Regions from separate parts of the Devosia sp. LjRoot3 genome, predicted to be linked through region 3. Evidence: predicted binding sites of a transcription regulator. Region 3 holds the regulator's gene; each other region holds the start of a gene.

Region 1 (5,157 bases), on a different contig from region 3:
ATGGCGATATCGCGCTCGGCCGGCTCCTTGCGGTTGACCACCTCGCCCCCGATGGAAATCGTGCCATCGGTGATGGTTTCAAGCCCGGCGATCATACGCAGAAGTGTGGACTTGCCGCAGCCCGAGGGGCCGACCAGCACGACCATTTCGCCATCTTCGATATCGAGGTCGAGGCCGTGAATGGCGGTGACATTGCCCTGATAGGTTTTCTTGACTTGGGAAATCTTGATCGGAGCCATGACTTATTTCTCGGTGTCCACGAGGCCTTTGACGAAGAGGCGCTGCATGAAGATGACGATGAGGATCGGGGGGAGCATGGCCAGCACCACGGCGGCCATGATGAGGTTCCATTGCGGGTCGGCGTCGGCGACGGCGGCCATGCGCTTCACGCCCATCATGAGCGTGTAATAGTTGCGGTCGGTGGTCACCAGCATGGGCCAGAGATACTGCATCCAGCCGAAGATGAAGAGGATGACGCAGAGCGCGGCGATATTGGTGCGCGAGAGGGGCAGCAGGATGTCGCGGAAAAACTTCATCGGCCCCGCGCCATCGACACGGGCGGCTTCCATCAGCTCATCGGGAATGGTCATGAAGAACTGGCGGAAGAGAAAGGTCGCGGTCGCCGAGGCGATGAGCGGCACGGTCAGCCCAAGATAGGAATTGAGCATCCCCAGGTTCGCCACCACCGAATAGGTGGGAATGATGCGCACTTCGACCGGCAGCATCAGGGTGATGAAGATCAGCCAGAAGGCGAGGTTCCGGAACGGGAACTTGAAATAGACGATGGCGAAGGCGGAGAGGATCGAAATGACGATCTTTCCCGCGGTGATGATCACCGCCATCCAGAGCGAGTTCCAGGCCATGACCCAGAAGGGCGGCAGGCCGGGCGACTGATGCGTCAGCGTTGCCACGAGATTGTCGATGAGGTGCGAGCCGGGCCACATGGGCATCATGCCGCTCGACATGGCCGTCGCGTCATGGGTTGCCGCCACGATGGCGATATAGACCGGAAAGACGATGACGGCGACGCCGACGATCAGCACGAAATGGGTGAGGAAGGTCAGGAAGGGGCGATTTTCTACCATTTGTCCTTGTCCTCAGTACTGCACGCGCCGCTCGACATAGCGGAACTGGAGGAAGGTGAGCCCGATGACGAAGAGCATGAGGACGACCGACTGGGCCGAGGACGAGCCGAGGTTGAGGCCGATGAAACCGTCGGCATAGACCTTGTAGACGAGGATATTGGTCGCCTGGTTCGGGCCGCCCTGGGTGGTGGCATCGATGGTGCCAAAGGTGTCGAACATCGTGTAGTTGACGTTGACGATGAAGAGGAAAAACGTCGTCGGCGACAGGAGCGGCAGGACAATGGTGAAGAACCGCTTCACCGGCCCTGCCCCATCGATCGCGGCAGCCTCAGTCAGCGATTGCGGCACCGACTGCAGGCCGGCCAGGAAGAACAGGAAATTGTAGGAGACCTGCTTCCAGCTCGCCGCCACGATGACGAGGATCATGGCCTGGGTGCCGTTGAGCTTGTGGTTCCAGTCGACGCCGAAAAAGCTCAGCATATAGGGCAGGATGCCCGAGCTCGAATTGAACATGAACCACCAGAGAATGCCGGCGACGACCGGGGCGACGGCATAGGGCCAGAGCAGGAGCGTCGAATAGGCATTGGCGCTGCGCACGAGGCGGCTGACCGCGACGGCGAGCAGCAGGCCCATGCCCATGGAGAGCATGGTGACGGCGACGGCAAAGATGGCCGTGCGGCCGATGGCGTCGAGATAGAGCGGATCCTGGAAGAGGCGCTGATAGTGCAGGAGGCCAACAAAAGTGCTGTTGAGCCCGAAGGGATCTTCGCGCAGGAACGATGACTGGACCGCCTGCCAGGTCGGCCAGATGAAGAAGACCAGCGTGATGACCAGCTGCGGCATGACAAGCGCATAGGGCAGCGTCTTGCTGGGAAAGGTTGTGCGTTTCGTTTCCACGAATGGCCCCGCTTCCAGAAAAGCAAAAGAGACGGAGGGGCAGGCCGGAACGCGCCGGCCTGCCCCGGAGATCAGGATTTACTGAGCGTTGGACGCTTCGAAGTCGCGCAGCAGCTGGTTGCCACGGGAGACGGCGCTGTCGAGGGCTTCCTGGGCGGTCTTGCTGCCCGAGAGCAGAGCCTGGAATTCTTCGTCGACGACGTTGCGGACCTGGGTGAAGTTGCCGAAGCGAACGCCCTTGGAATTGGCCGTCGGCGTGCCGCGGGTGATCTGGTTGATGGCAACGTCAGAGCCGGGGTTCTCGGCGTAGTAGTTCTGGCTCTGGCCCAGTTCGAAGGCCTCGTTGGTGATCGGCAGGTAGCCGGTGAACTGGTGCCAGGCGGCCTGAACTTCGGGCTGGCTGAGATAGGTGAAGAACTTTGCGGCGCCCGCATATTCTTCGGTCGACTTGCCGTTCAGCACCCAGAGGGTGGCGCCGCCGATGATCGAGTTCTTGGGCTCGGCGATCACGTCGTCATAATAGGGAAGCGGGGCAAAGCCGACTTCAAAGTCCTTGGCATTGTTGATGACGCCAGCGCGACCTGCCGAGGAATTCATGATCATCGCGCAGTCCTGCGCGTAGAAGAACGGAGCGGCATCCGCGCCGCCTTCCGGACCACCATATTTGAAGAGGCCAGCATCGGACCAGGTCTTGAGGTTGTTCCAGTGGCGGGCCTGGAGTTCACCGTTGAAGGTGAATTCGGTGTCGAAACCGGCAAAGCCGTTTTCCTTGCTGCCGAAGGGCTGGTCGTGGATGGCCGAGAGGTTCTCGGTCTGGATCCAGGTCACCCAGCCAGTGGTGAAGCCGCAGGTGGCAGCGCCCGATTCAACGATCTTCTTGGAGAAGGCTTCGACCTCGGCCCAGGTTTTCGGAGCGGTTTCGCGGTCGAGACCGGCTTTTTCGAACACGTCCTTGTTGTAGTAAAGGATCGGGGTCGAGGAATTGAACGGCAGCGAGAGAATGTTGCCTTCCGGATCCGAATAGTAGCCAACGACCGGGGCAAGGAACTCGGAGGGATCGAAGGCTTCGCCCTGATCGGCCATGAGCTGGTAAACCGGGTAGACGGCGCCCTTGGCAGCCATCATGGTGCCCGTGCCGACTTCAAAAACCTGCACGATGGCCGGCTGCTCATTGGCGCGGAAAGCAGCGATGGCCGAGGTCAGCGTCTCGGCATAGGTGCCCTTGTAGACCGGGGTCACGACATAGTCGGACTGGCTGGCGTTGAAATTGGCGGCGATCTCTTCGAGCTTGGTGCCCAGCTCGCCACCCATGGCGTGCCACCAGGTGACTTCGGTCTGCGCAAAGGCGGCCGAGGTGGAAAGCATCAGCGAAAGGGCAGCAAGCCCGGCAACGCCGTTCAGGTTCTTCATATCTTGTCTCCCGTCGGACCGGATCGGCGCGTGGCCGTCCGGCTCCTGCCAGACTTTTGAAACGTGAAGCGCCGGATGCTTTCGGGCGGCGGGCTCTGCAAAACTGGCGAAGCCGTTTCGACAAACCGAAAGTTCAAGCGCGCATTCCGGACTCCCCATTCGAAAGGAAGGCGGCGTGCGAGCCCGATCTATTGGCAGCGATTAACGTCCGCGTGACGGTGACATGTCAGTTCGGTGACTGTGGAAAGCACTGTGCCGCGGCCAAAAGGGTGCGGTGATCCCGTGGGGCCATCGGCAGTGCCATGGCCGGTCGTTTCGGCGCCCGTTTTCATTCGAAAGCGGCACTTACTCGGAAAACCCTTTAGCGGCGGGTCATGACCAGATTTCGGCCCGATCCGCCGGGGGGAATGGAGAGCGCGATAACAATGTTTGCGGCATCCGCCACATGCGCGGCGCGTTCGGCCCATTCGACGAGAACAAAAGACGTCGAGTTGTCGAGCAGCCCGAGTTCATCGGCTTCGGCGGCGTCGCCGAGCCGATAGAGATCGGCATGCAGCACCGGGCCCCTTGGCGTGTCATAGGGCTGCACCAGGGCAAAGGTAGGCGACGGAACTTCGAGGTCCGGATCGCCGGCAAGGGCCCGAATGGTGGCGCGGGCGAGAGCCGATTTGCCGGCGCCGAGTTCACCTTCGAGACTGACAATGTCGCCTTGCTGCAGCAGGGCCGCCAGTTCCCGTCCAAAGGCGATCGTCGCCTCATCATCGGGAAGGAAGCGTTCCATCTATTCGGCGACGCCGGCAAGCGCGCTGTCGCGCGGCAGGTTGACGACGATACGGCTGCCGCGCGGTTCGCGCTGCTGGGCCGAAATCGTGCCGCCATGGAGATTGACGAAGGTGCGCACGATGGAGAGCCCCAGGCCCGCGCCACGCAGGCGCCCACCGGCGCTCGGCGTATCGAGGCGGGTGAGGATGGCAGAGCGCAATTCGTCGGTCAGGCCCGGGCCTTCATCCTCGATGATGAACAGCATGCGGTCGGCGCGATGCGTCACGGTCAGCCGGATTTCGCCACCCGGCGGGGAGAAGCGCGCGGCATTGGAGAGGAGATTGTAGAGCACCTGTACGATGCGGGTGCCGTCGGCGATGAATTCGGGCAGGTTCGGCTCGACCTCGACGACGAGATTGGTGGAGTTCCCCGACACTTCGGGGAAACTGGCCGAGAGGCCAGCCCGCGCCTTGTCGATCAACCCCTGCACGCTGAGCGGCTCAGGATTGAGTTCGGCAATGCCGGCATCGACCGAGGCAAGGTCCAGGATGTTGTCGATCAGCACGCCCAGCGTCACGGACGAGGCGCGGATATATTCGATATAGGCTTTTTGGCGTTCGTTGAGGCTGTCGCCCTCGGTGCCGGCGAGGAGGTCCGCAAAGCCGATAATATTGGTCAGCGGACTGCGCAATTCATAGGAGACGTTTTCGACGAAAGCGTCCTTGAGGCGGTCGGCGGTGACCAGCGCATCGTTGCGCTCCTTGAGGACCTTTGAATAGCTGGCGCTTTCGGTCACATCGAGGAAGGTCATCATGGTCTGCCCATCGGGCAGGCGCGTCGTCGCATAATCGAGCAGCCGCCCATCGGTGCGCTCGATCCGCCCGGCCTTGTCGGTGCGGGTGGGATTGAGGTCGATGATATTGCGCTTGAGATCGGCCCAGATCTTTGCGCCGTCCTGCAGGACCTGGCCCGAGGCATCGGCGATCTGATCGATATGGGGATT
Region 2 (5,157 bases), on a different contig from region 3:
CTCGCTGGAAGCCCAGCTTGAAGCCCGCGTGCTCATGATGTCGACCAACAACATCCTGCATCCCGCGAACGGTCAGCCGATCATCGTGCCGAGCCAGGACATTGTTCTCGGTCTCTACTATCTGTCGATCGTGGCAGAGGGTGAGCCGGGCGAGGGCATGTCGTTCGGTTCCTATGCCGAACTCGAACACGCGCTCGACAACAAGGTCGTCACGCTCCACACCAAGATCAAGGCTCGCGTTCCCGCCTGGGACGAAAACGGCAAGCAGATCACCCAGATCGTCGACACGACTCCGGGCCGTATGCTGATCGGTCAGATTCTGCCCAAGAATCCGGCTGTGCCCTTCGCCACGGCGAACCAGCTGATGACCAAGAAGATGATCTCCAAGATGATCGACACCGTGTATCGCGGTTGCGGTCAGAAGGAGACGGTCATTTTCTGTGACCGCGTCATGCAGCTCGGCTTCAAGAACGCCTGCGACGCCGGCATTTCGTTCGGCAAGGACGACATGGTTATCCCTGCGTCCAAGTACACGATCGTGGAAGACACCCGTAAGCTGGTCGAGGAATTCGAGCAGCAGTACAATGACGGCCTGATCACTCAGGGCGAAAAGTACAACAAGGTTGTCGACGCCTGGGCCAAGTGCGGTGACAAGATCGCCGAAGAGATGATGAAGGGCATTGCTGCCGTTCAGATCGACAAGGAAACGGGTCGTCAGAAGCCGATCAACTCGGTTTACATGATGAGCCACTCCGGTGCTCGTGGTTCACCGGCCCAGATGAAGCAGCTCGCCGGCATGCGCGGCCTTATGGCCAAGCCGGACGGCTCGATCATCGAAACGCCGATCACCGCGAACTTCAAGGAAGGCCTCAACGTTCTCGAGTACTTCAACTCGACGCACGGTGCCCGTAAGGGTCTGGCCGATACCGCTCTGAAGACCGCAAACTCGGGTTACCTGACCCGTCGTCTCGTCGACGTGGCACAGGACGCGATCATCATCGAAAATGATTGCGGCACCGAACGCGGCCTGACCATGGAACCGATCGTCGATGCTGGCCAGATCGTGGCTTCGCTCGGCCAGCGCGTTCTCGGTCGTACGACTGCCGACGACGTCTTCCACCCGCTGACCGGCGACCTGATCGCTCCGAAGGGCACTCTGCTCGAAGAGAAGCATGTCGACGTGATCGAAGAAGCGCGCATCCAGTCGATCCGCATCCGTTCGCCGCTGACCTGCGATCTCCGCCAGGGCTGCTGCGCCGCTTGCTACGGCCGTGACCTTGCTCGTGGTACCCCGGTCAATATCGGTGAAGCTGTCGGCGTTATCGCCGCCCAGTCGATCGGTGAACCCGGTACTCAGCTCACCATGCGTACGTTCCACATCGGTGGTACGGCCCAGGTGGTTGACTCCTCGTTCCTCGAAGCCGGTGCCGAAGGCAAGATCGAAGTTCGCAACCCGAACCTCGCGACTGTCGAAGGTGGCAAGCAGGTCGTCATGGCCCGTAACGTGTCGCTCGTCATCCTCGATGGCGAAGGCAAGGAACGCGCCACCCACAAGGTGACCTACGGCTCGAAGCTCCTCGTCAAGGCCGGTGACTCTGTCCGTCGTGGCCAGCGTCTGGCCGAATGGGATCCGTACACCCGTCCGATCCTGGCCGAAGTCGAAGGCGAGGTCCTGTTCGAGGATCTGGTCGACGGTGCTTCCGTTGCGGAAAACACCGACGAAGCCACCGGCTTCACCAAGCGCGTTGTCATCGACTGGCGCGGCAACCAGCGTGGTGAGGGCCTCAAGCCCGCACTCGCCATTGCCCGCGGCGGTTCGGTTGCCAAGGTGGACCGTGGTGGCGACGCCCGCTACCTGCTCTCCGTCGACGCGGTTATCGCCGTCGAGCCGGGTGAAAAGGTTGCGCCGGGTGACGTTCTCGCGCGTATCCCGCTCGAAAGCGCCAAGACCAAGGACATCACCGGCGGTCTGCCGCGCGTTGCCGAACTCTTTGAAGCTCGTCGTCCGAAGGATCACGCCATCATCGCTGAGATCGATGGTACCATCCGCTTCGGCCGCGACTACAAGAACAAGCGTCGCGTCATCATCGAGCCGACCGAGGACGGTGCTGATCCCGTTGAATACCTGATCCCGAAGGGCAAGCCGTTCCACCTCCAGGAAGGCGACACCATCGAGAAGGGCGAATACATCCTGGACGGCAACCCCGCTCCGCACGACATCCTTGCCATCAAGGGCGTCGAGGAACTGGCACGCTACCTCGTCAACGAGATCCAGGAAGTGTACCGCCTCCAGGGCGTGTTGATTAACGACAAGCACATCGAAGTGATCGTTCGCCAGATGCTGCAGAAGGTCGAAATCGTGGATCCGGGTGAGTCTGGCCTGCTCAAGGACGAGCAGCTCGACAAGCTCGACTTCGACGAGCTCAACGACGCGCTGGTCAGCGAAGGCAAGAAGCCGGCAACCGCCAACCCGGTTCTGCTCGGCATCACCAAGGCTTCGCTCCAGACCCGCTCCTTCGTGTCCGCGGCTTCCTTCCAGGAAACCACCCGCGTGCTCACCGAAGCTGCCGTGTCCGGCAAGGCCGACCTTCTCGAAGGCCTCAAGGAAAACGTCATCGTCGGCCGCCTCATCCCGGCCGGTACCGGTGCCGGCCAGACCAAGGCCAAGCTCATCGCCTCCAAGCGCGACGACCTCATCCTCGAGGAACGCCGCCGCCAGGCCGAAACCACCCGCCTCGCAGCGCCCGCTGCCGAGTAAGGTTTTCGAACCAAAGAATAGAAAAGGGGCCCCGCAAGGGCCCCTTTTTGTTTGCCCACCCAGGCCTTCACCCCCCGAACCGTCACCCTCGGGCTTGACCCGAGGGCTCTACACTTGCGGCGCTTTGGCTAAGTGAAGTCTCCTCGGGTCAGGCCCGAGGGTGACGCCTCGTGGTTGAGCCTATACGCGGGTAGGGGTGATAAGAGCCCCGCTGTCATCCCCCATTCACCCGCCTGCAATCGCGCCTTCACGCCCGGGGCCTAGAAAATCCCACCATCGCCCGACGGAGGTTTTCCATGCTGTCCAAGACTAAAATTCTCGCCGCTCTCGCTATTCTCCTCGCCACGCCCGCCTTCGCCCAGGACGCGGCAATGAAGGTCGACCTCCTCGGCTCGATCACGCTGCCGACCGGTCTCATCATCGCCGGCGAGGAATTCGGCGGCATCTCCGGCCTCGACTACGACGCCCGCTCCGGCCTCTTCTACGCCATCTCCGACGACCGCTCGCAGCGCGCTCCGGCCCGCTACTATGAGATCGGCCTCAAGATCGACGCCAAAGGCCTTTCCGCCGTCGACGTCATCCGCCGCGTGACCCTGCGCGACCTCGAGGGCAACGCCTTCCCCTTCAATGGCATCGACCCCGAATCCATCCGCTTCAACCCGGCCACCCGCACCATTCTCTGGTCGAGCGAAGGCGACGTTTCCGGCCGCCCCGGCATCTACGAAGCCCGCCTCGACGGCACCATGCTTCGCTCCTTCGCCGTGCCGGACTACTATTTCCCTAATGCCGACAAGACTACCGGCGTCTACAGCAACCTCGCCTTCGAAGCCCTGACCCTCTCGGCCGACGGCAAGACCCTCTACGCCGCCACCGAAAACGCCCTCGCGCAAGACGGCGCCAAAGCCACCCTCGAAGCTGGCTCGCCCTCTCGCGTCATTGCCTTAGACCTCGCCTCGGGCCAGCCGACCGCCGAATACATCTACGAAACCAACCCGATCGCCATCGCGCCAACCGCGACCACCGGCGACATCTTCAACGACAACGGCGTCTCCGAATTCCTGACCCTCGATGACGGCCGCTTCCTTGTGGTGGAACGCTCCTTCGCCTCGGGCGTCGGCAACCAGATCAACTTCTTCGCTGCTAGCCTCGATGGCGCCACCGACATCAACGGCCAGGAAAAGGCCGCTGCCGACGCCGTGGCCATCACCAAGGAACCAGCCTTCACCCTCGCTGAAGGCGATTTCGGCCTCGACATCGACAACATCGAATCCCTCACCTTTGGCCCGGAAGTCGATGGCAAGAAGACCCTGGTCATCGCCTCCGACAACAACTTCAACGCCAACGGCCAGTTCACCCAGTTCGTGGTTCTCACCATCGCAGAGTGATTTTTCCGACAAAAGGGAAGGGGCCCTTCGGGGGCCCTTTTCGTTTCTCAGCGATAAAGCCCGTCGAGATACCGCCCGACAATCCGCCGCAGCGCCTGCTCCTCGTCCCCAGGCTCTGCCGATATCGTCGCGAGAAACCCGGTGCCCTCGATCAGCGCCAGGCATTGATCGGCAATATCCTCGGCCTCGACCGCGCGCGTGAGCTGTCTCGCCTCCTGCTCCTTCAGCGCCGCCTCGACGATCTGCCGGCGAGCCAGTGCCAGCCGCTCCTGCAGCTGCGGGGTAATCTTCGGCGCAATGGCGATCAGAAACCGAAAATAGGCCAATCGATCCGGCGTCGCCTCAGCCACTGCGGCCAGCATGCCGCAATAACCCTCCACCATGGACATGACGCAGGCACGCAGGCTTTTCTGCGCCTCAACCCCGCTCTGTTCTCCGGGCAGGAAACGCAGGAAGAACTGCTCGATGGCCGCCTCGAACAGCTCCTCCTTGCTGCGAAAATAGTGATAGACCGCGCCCTTCGAGAGCCCGCTGGCCTTCATCAGGTCCGAGAGACTGGTCCCCTCATAGCCATGTTCGAGAAAGAGGCGCAGGGCGTGGCTCGCCAGCAGCGCCTGAGTGTCGGTTTGGGTCATCGGATCGAGCGATACATGCAGAAACTGGTGAACGGGCCAAGCTCCAGCCGTGCGGTCTGGATAAAGCCGAGTTTTGCATACAATGGCACATTCACCGGATTCTCGGTATCGAGCGCCACCCCCGCCGCGCCCATCTCCGCCGCCGCATCTGCGGCCGCTTCAATCAGCACCCGCCCAAGCCCCTTGCCCTGATGCCTCGGGTCCACGCCCACCATCGTGAGATAGGCATGGGGCTCCCGCGGCGCGGCCGCACGCGTAACGTTGAGATAGCGATTAAACAGCGCCGTGCTTGTCCTCGGAAGCCGCAATGCGACCGGCAAAAACCGGATGGCCGCACCCACCAGCCGCAGCCCATCAACCAAACCTCGTCCTTCGGGTG
Region 3 (5,157 bases):
GCCAATGATCAACGGCACCGTGAAATTCTTCAATTCGACCAAGGGCTTCGGCTTTATCTCGCCCGATGGCGGCGGTAAGGATGCCTTCGTCCACATTTCTGCGCTGGAACGTGCTGGTATTTCCAGCCTTGCCGACGGCCAGAAGGTGACCTTCGACCTCGAAAAGGGTCGTGACGGTCGTGAATCCGCAATCAACGTGCAGCTCGCCTAAGACGCGTATCGCGATCTCCTCGAGGTCGCGACGTGTACCAGGCTTTGCTGTGCAGCGTTTTCAAACCGGAAGGCGGTTCGCCTCTTTCTGAAAACGCTAGTGTTTGAGTTTGGCCGGGGCGGTTGCGCCCCGGTTTCCAAAGGAGCGCTCGATGTCTCACCTCTATAAAGTCGGCCAGATGCTCGACCTGCGCTCCGCCCCGCGTCACAGCAATCGGCCTGCAGGCCCTTGCGAAGTGATCTCGTGTCTCCCACATGAGACTGGCCCGGTACTGTATCGGGTAAAATCGCGCGGCGAGACCAATGAACGCGTTGTCGAAGAGGGCGATCTTTCGCCCAGCGACGCGTCCAAATCGGCCTATGTCGAAGGCGCAAGCGTCTTCAGCATCGCCGTAAACAAGCGGTAAGCGCACTCACCCTTCAAGGTTTGCGTCGGTTGATCTCCCGGTCGTGGCAGTTGTTGTCACGAGGGTGAGACAATCACGATGCAATAACGTGCACGAATATGCCGCCCCTGGCGCGACTCGCGCCGGGCTAATGCCGGCCTCTGGCCGGAAGAAAGACTGAAATGAATACGCATATACTAAGCGCTCCGGGGGAACTGTTCCTCGGCAGCGACGCCGCAACGGCACTCGCACAGGGTGCGCGGCGCTTTTCCTCGGCCGCCAAGGCCATCCGGTTCGCCATGGAACAGGCAGCGCCCGTGAGCCTTCACGGCGCCTTGCTCAAGATCGGCGGACAAACGCTTGGGCCGGACCAGATCCGCTCCCTGCATCGGCAGATGGAAACCATCGGCCAGGCGCGCAGGACGCGCCAATAAAAACGCCGGCCATATGGCCGGCGTTTGCTTGTTCCGAACTGGATACCAGTTCTGGATATAGGTTTTAGGCCTGCGAACGCGGAGCCGAACCGGGACGGCCGCCGAAGCTTCCTGCGGGACGCTTGGGCGCAGCAATCAGACCTTCGCGAATAGCCTGCTTACGCGCAGCCTTACGGTTGCGGCGGATGGCTTCGGCCTTCTTGCGCACGCGAGCTTCCGAGGGCTTCTCGAAATACTTGCGGAGCTTCATCTCGCGGAAGACGCCTTCGCGCTGAAGACGCTTCTTGAGAACGCGGAGGGCTTGGTCGACATTGTTGTCGCGTACCTGGACCTGCAAAAAATTTCCTAACTTGGTGTGCGCCTTCTCCATGAATGGCAGGCGGAGTCGATCTGTGATCGGTGCACTTCGTTATCAGGCCCGGTCGGCGCTGCCAACCCGAGAAGTGGGGTTGTGATGTCTAAACCACGTCGCAATCTGCGGGATTTGCCCGGGGCGCCTTAGATACCTGTTCCTAGGTATGGCTTTGTCCCGAAACCGGGCCGCTCAGGCCGCGCGGCTGCCGATTGCTTCGGCCACGGCGATGTCGGCCATGGCGAGGGCGGCGGCCCGGGTCTTGGCGGCGGCGATGAAACGGCCGTTGTGGCAGAAGGTGGCGCCTTCGACGCCGCTGGCGACTTCCAGATCATGGTTGGTGAGACCCGCCCAGGCGGCGGGCAGATCGGCGCGCAGCTCAAAACCCTCGTCGCTGCGGCGGATGCCGGTGAGGCACCAGTCCTTGTCGCGCGGATGGACGACGAAGAGCAGGTGATCGGCGCCGGCCTTCACGATGGCGGCGCGGAAGGGCATGCCCATGGGCAGTTCAAGCACGCGACCGGGGCCGGTGGCCTCGATCGCCTTCGTCACGAGGGCCTCGGCGCGGAGCTTTGCCGCGCTGCGGGCGACGGCCGCCTCGACGAAGCTGCGGGCGATGATGAGTGCCTTGTGGAACGCCTGCTGATCGGCCTCGGCGTCGCGGTCGTCGAAGTCAGGTTTCAGGGTTTCGAGGAGCGAAGAGAGCGACAGGCCGGCCAGCGGACCCGAGGGGCTGGCGGCGCCGTTGTCGACGAGATCGATAGGCAGGACGAGATTGCCATCCACCGAGGCATGCACGCTTTCGACATGCTCAGCGGGAACATCGAAGGAGGCGATGTAGTCGCGGCCGAAATGCTTCCAGACAAGGCCAAAGGAACTGTAGGGCTGGCCATCGTCGCGCAGCGGTGCGCCGCGCTGGTGGTGATCGAAAATGCGGGCCTCGGCGTCATAAGCGCCGCCGACATCGTAGATGATGCGATCGGGGGCAGGGGTGATCCACTCCGGCGCGCGGCTGCGCACGATCTCGGCAGCGGGGAACAGCCGGGTCAGGATGACGCTCGACAGCAATTCATCGGCATGGAAACCACCGGAGTGGGTGACGAGGAAAGCTGGTGTCATGTGCGAGGCGGTCCTGAACTGGGCAATCGAGGCGTCACGACCCTTTCGGCCCCGACGGACCTTGCTACCCTGCTTTGGAGGGAGGAGGCAATGTTATCGTTAGCGAAACGTTAACGGGTGCGTGAGGGCGCGATCTCGCAGTGGCTCTCATGATGAGGTGCCTTGCAGGGTAAAGCCTCGAACCACGAGGGCGTGGCACCCAGGCATCGGGGCACGCCCTCGTGGTTCGAGGCTACGCTTGCGCTTCGCACCTCACCATGAGGGCTACGGGGATAGGCTGAGATAAACGAGTTTGCGGCTTCAGGCTGGTTGGCCGAAGCGTTCGTCGAAGGCGTAGCCGGCGCCGCGGACGGTGCGGATCGGGTCGTTTTCGCGGCCGCGATTGATGGCGCGGCGGAGGCGGCCGATATGGACGTCGACGGTGCGCTCGTCGACATAGACGTCATTGCCCCAGACGCCATCGAGAAGCTGCTCGCGCGAATAGACGCGGCCGGGATGGCGCATGAGATATTCGAGCAGGCGATATTCGGTGGGGCCCAGGTGCACGTCGCGGGTGGAGCGGCGGACGCGGTGGGTGGTGCGGTCGAGTTCGAGATCGCCGACCTTCAGCGCTGCGGTCACCAGATTGGGGTTGGCGCGGCGGAGGAGGGCGTGGATGCGGGCAACCAGCTCAGGGACCGAGAAGGGTTTTACGACGTAGTCGTCGGCGCCGGTCGAGAGGCCCCGGACGCGTTCTTCTTCTTCACCGCGGGCGGTGAGCATGATCACCGGGATGCGCGAGGTTTCTTCGCGGGCGCGGAGCCGGCGGCAGAGTTCGATGCCGGAGATTTCGGGCAGCATCCAGTCGAGCAGGATCAGGTCGGGCAGCTTTTCGGCGATAGCGTGCTGGGCCTCGTCGCCGGTTTCAGCGGTGACGACGCGGAAACCCTCGGCTTCGAGGTTGTAACGCAGCAGAATGGCGATATCGCCCTCGTCTTCGACAACGAGAATGGTCGCGGGCATAGGCGTGCTCCATCGATCGGCAGCCGCATGCTGCCGTCATTTCATTGTTTTTGCCACCATCTTCCTCTGCTGCCCCCTGAGGAAAATGGTGGCTGGTTTGGGGTAGTTACAAGGCGAGAGTGGCTATGCCTTGATCTGGGTCCGGTGCAGTTCCTGCACGTCAGCGGTCAGCTGCTTGCCGGTCTGCAGGTAGTAGGCGCGTTCGGCGATGTTGGTCGCGTGGTCGCCGATGCGTTCGAGGTTCTTGGCGCAGAACAGCAGATGCGTGCAGGTGGTGATGTTGCGCGGATCTTCCAGCATGTAGGTCAGAAGTTCGCGGAACAGCGAGGTGTGCATGGCGTCGACTTCGTCGTCGCGGTTGCACACTTCGACCGACGCGGCTGCGTCGCGGTTGGCATAGGCGTCGAGGGCGTCCTTGAGCTGACGCAGGACAAGGGCAGTCATGTTCTTGACGCCGTTGTAGAAGGTCGGCTGCAGGTTGATGCCTTCGAGTTTCAGCGAGCGACGGGCAAGCTGCTTGGCCATATCGCCGACGCGTTCCAGGTCGTTGGCGACGTGGATGGCGGTGACGATCGAACGCAGGTCCGAGGCCATGGGCTGGCGGCGGGCGATGATCGAGACGCACATGTCGTCGATCTTGCGCTGCATGTCGTCGATGCGTTGGTCGGCGATGATGGTGAGGTCAGCCAGCTCGCGGTCGAGCTTGAGAAGGGCCTTGGTGCCGTTCTCGATGGCGACTTCGACCTGGCCACCCATTTCGGCAATGGTCTGGGCCAGGGCGTTGAGTTCGTCGGTGAAGGACGAGACGATGTGATCGGATGCGGTATTGGGCATGATGTTGGTTCCTCGTTCCGCGATCAGCCGATGCGGCCCATGATGTAGTCCTGGGTCTGCTTGTTCACCGGATTGGTGAAGATGTCCTCGGTCGGGCCCTGTTCGATCAGGTTGCCGAGGTGGAAGAAGGCGGTGCGCTGGGAAACGCGGGCTGCCTGCTGCATCGAGTGGGTCACGATGACGATGGTGTAGTTTTCGCGCAGTTCGTCGATCAGCTCTTCGATGACGGCGGTGGCGATCGGGTCGAGGGCCGAGCAGGGCTCGTCCATGAGGATCACTTCCGGACCGACCGCGATGGCGCGGGCAATGCAGAGGCGCTGCTGCTGGCCGCCGGAGAGACCGGTGCCGGGCTCCTGCAGGCGATCCTTCACTTCTTCGAAGAGGCCCGCCTTGCGCAGGGACGAGACGACGATTTCGTCGAGGTCGGCCTTGTTGCGGGCGAGACCATGGATGCGGGGGCCATAGGCGACGTTGTCGTAGATCGACTTGGGGAAGGGGTTCGGCTTCTGGAAGACCATGCCGATGCGGGCGCGCAGTTCGACGACGTCAAGCGCGGGGGCGTAGATGTCTTCGCCGTCGAGCTTGATGGTGCCGCCGACCTTGGCGCCTTCGATGGTGTCGTTCATGCGGTTGATGCAGCGCAGGAACGTCGACTTGCCGCAGCCCGAGGGTCCGATGAACGCAGTGACGGCGCGATCGGGGATGTCGATCGAAATGCCGTGCAGGGCCTGCTTGGTGCCGTAGTGGACGGTCACGTCGCGAGCGGTGAGGCGGATGGGGCGTTCGAGCACATCAGTCGGGTTCATGGCGGAGTCCAGAT

What was found. The regulator PhoB, encoded in region 3, activates phosphate uptake and scavenging genes when phosphate is short. The targets are predictions, from matches to a motif close to TGTCATNNANCTGTCAT.
Region 1: the regulator PhoB is predicted to act here: its motif matches at 3,616-3,632, upstream of ugpB (sn-glycerol-3-phosphate ABC transporter substrate-binding protein UgpB).
Region 2: the regulator PhoB is predicted to act here: its motif matches at 2,971-2,987, upstream of ACSQ2A_RS05430 (esterase-like activity of phytase family protein).

What each region holds. Positions count from the first base shown of each region.
Region 1 is NZ_CAXUPK020000007.1:107,155-112,311, reverse strand. It holds gene ACSQ2A_RS21300 (sn-glycerol-3-phosphate import ATP-binding protein UgpC) at 1-239, opposite strand, end outside; gene ugpE (sn-glycerol-3-phosphate ABC transporter permease UgpE) at 243-1,085, opposite strand; gene ugpA (sn-glycerol-3-phosphate ABC transporter permease UgpA) at 1,098-1,982, opposite strand; gene ugpB (sn-glycerol-3-phosphate ABC transporter substrate-binding protein UgpB) at 2,061-3,392, opposite strand; gene tsaE (tRNA (adenosine(37)-N6)-threonylcarbamoyltransferase complex ATPase subunit type 1 TsaE) at 3,754-4,173, opposite strand; gene ACSQ2A_RS21275 (PAS-domain containing protein) at 4,174-5,157, opposite strand, start outside.
Region 2 is NZ_CAXUPK020000001.1:1,129,741-1,134,897, forward strand. It holds gene rpoC (DNA-directed RNA polymerase subunit beta') at 1-2,758, shown strand, start outside; gene ACSQ2A_RS05430 (esterase-like activity of phytase family protein) at 3,055-4,143, shown strand; gene ACSQ2A_RS05435 (TetR/AcrR family transcriptional regulator) at 4,191-4,778, opposite strand; gene ACSQ2A_RS05440 (GNAT family N-acetyltransferase) at 4,775-5,157, opposite strand, start outside.
Region 3 is NZ_CAXUPK020000003.1:197,626-202,782, reverse strand. It holds gene ACSQ2A_RS11945 (cold-shock protein) at 5-211, shown strand; gene ACSQ2A_RS11940 (hypothetical protein) at 363-617, shown strand; gene ACSQ2A_RS11935 (hypothetical protein) at 779-1,030, shown strand; gene rpsU (30S ribosomal protein S21) at 1,095-1,367, opposite strand; gene ACSQ2A_RS11925 (MYG1 family protein) at 1,575-2,501, opposite strand; gene phoB (phosphate regulon transcriptional regulator PhoB) at 2,802-3,503, opposite strand; gene phoU (phosphate signaling complex protein PhoU) at 3,627-4,337, opposite strand; gene pstB (phosphate ABC transporter ATP-binding protein PstB) at 4,361-5,143, opposite strand.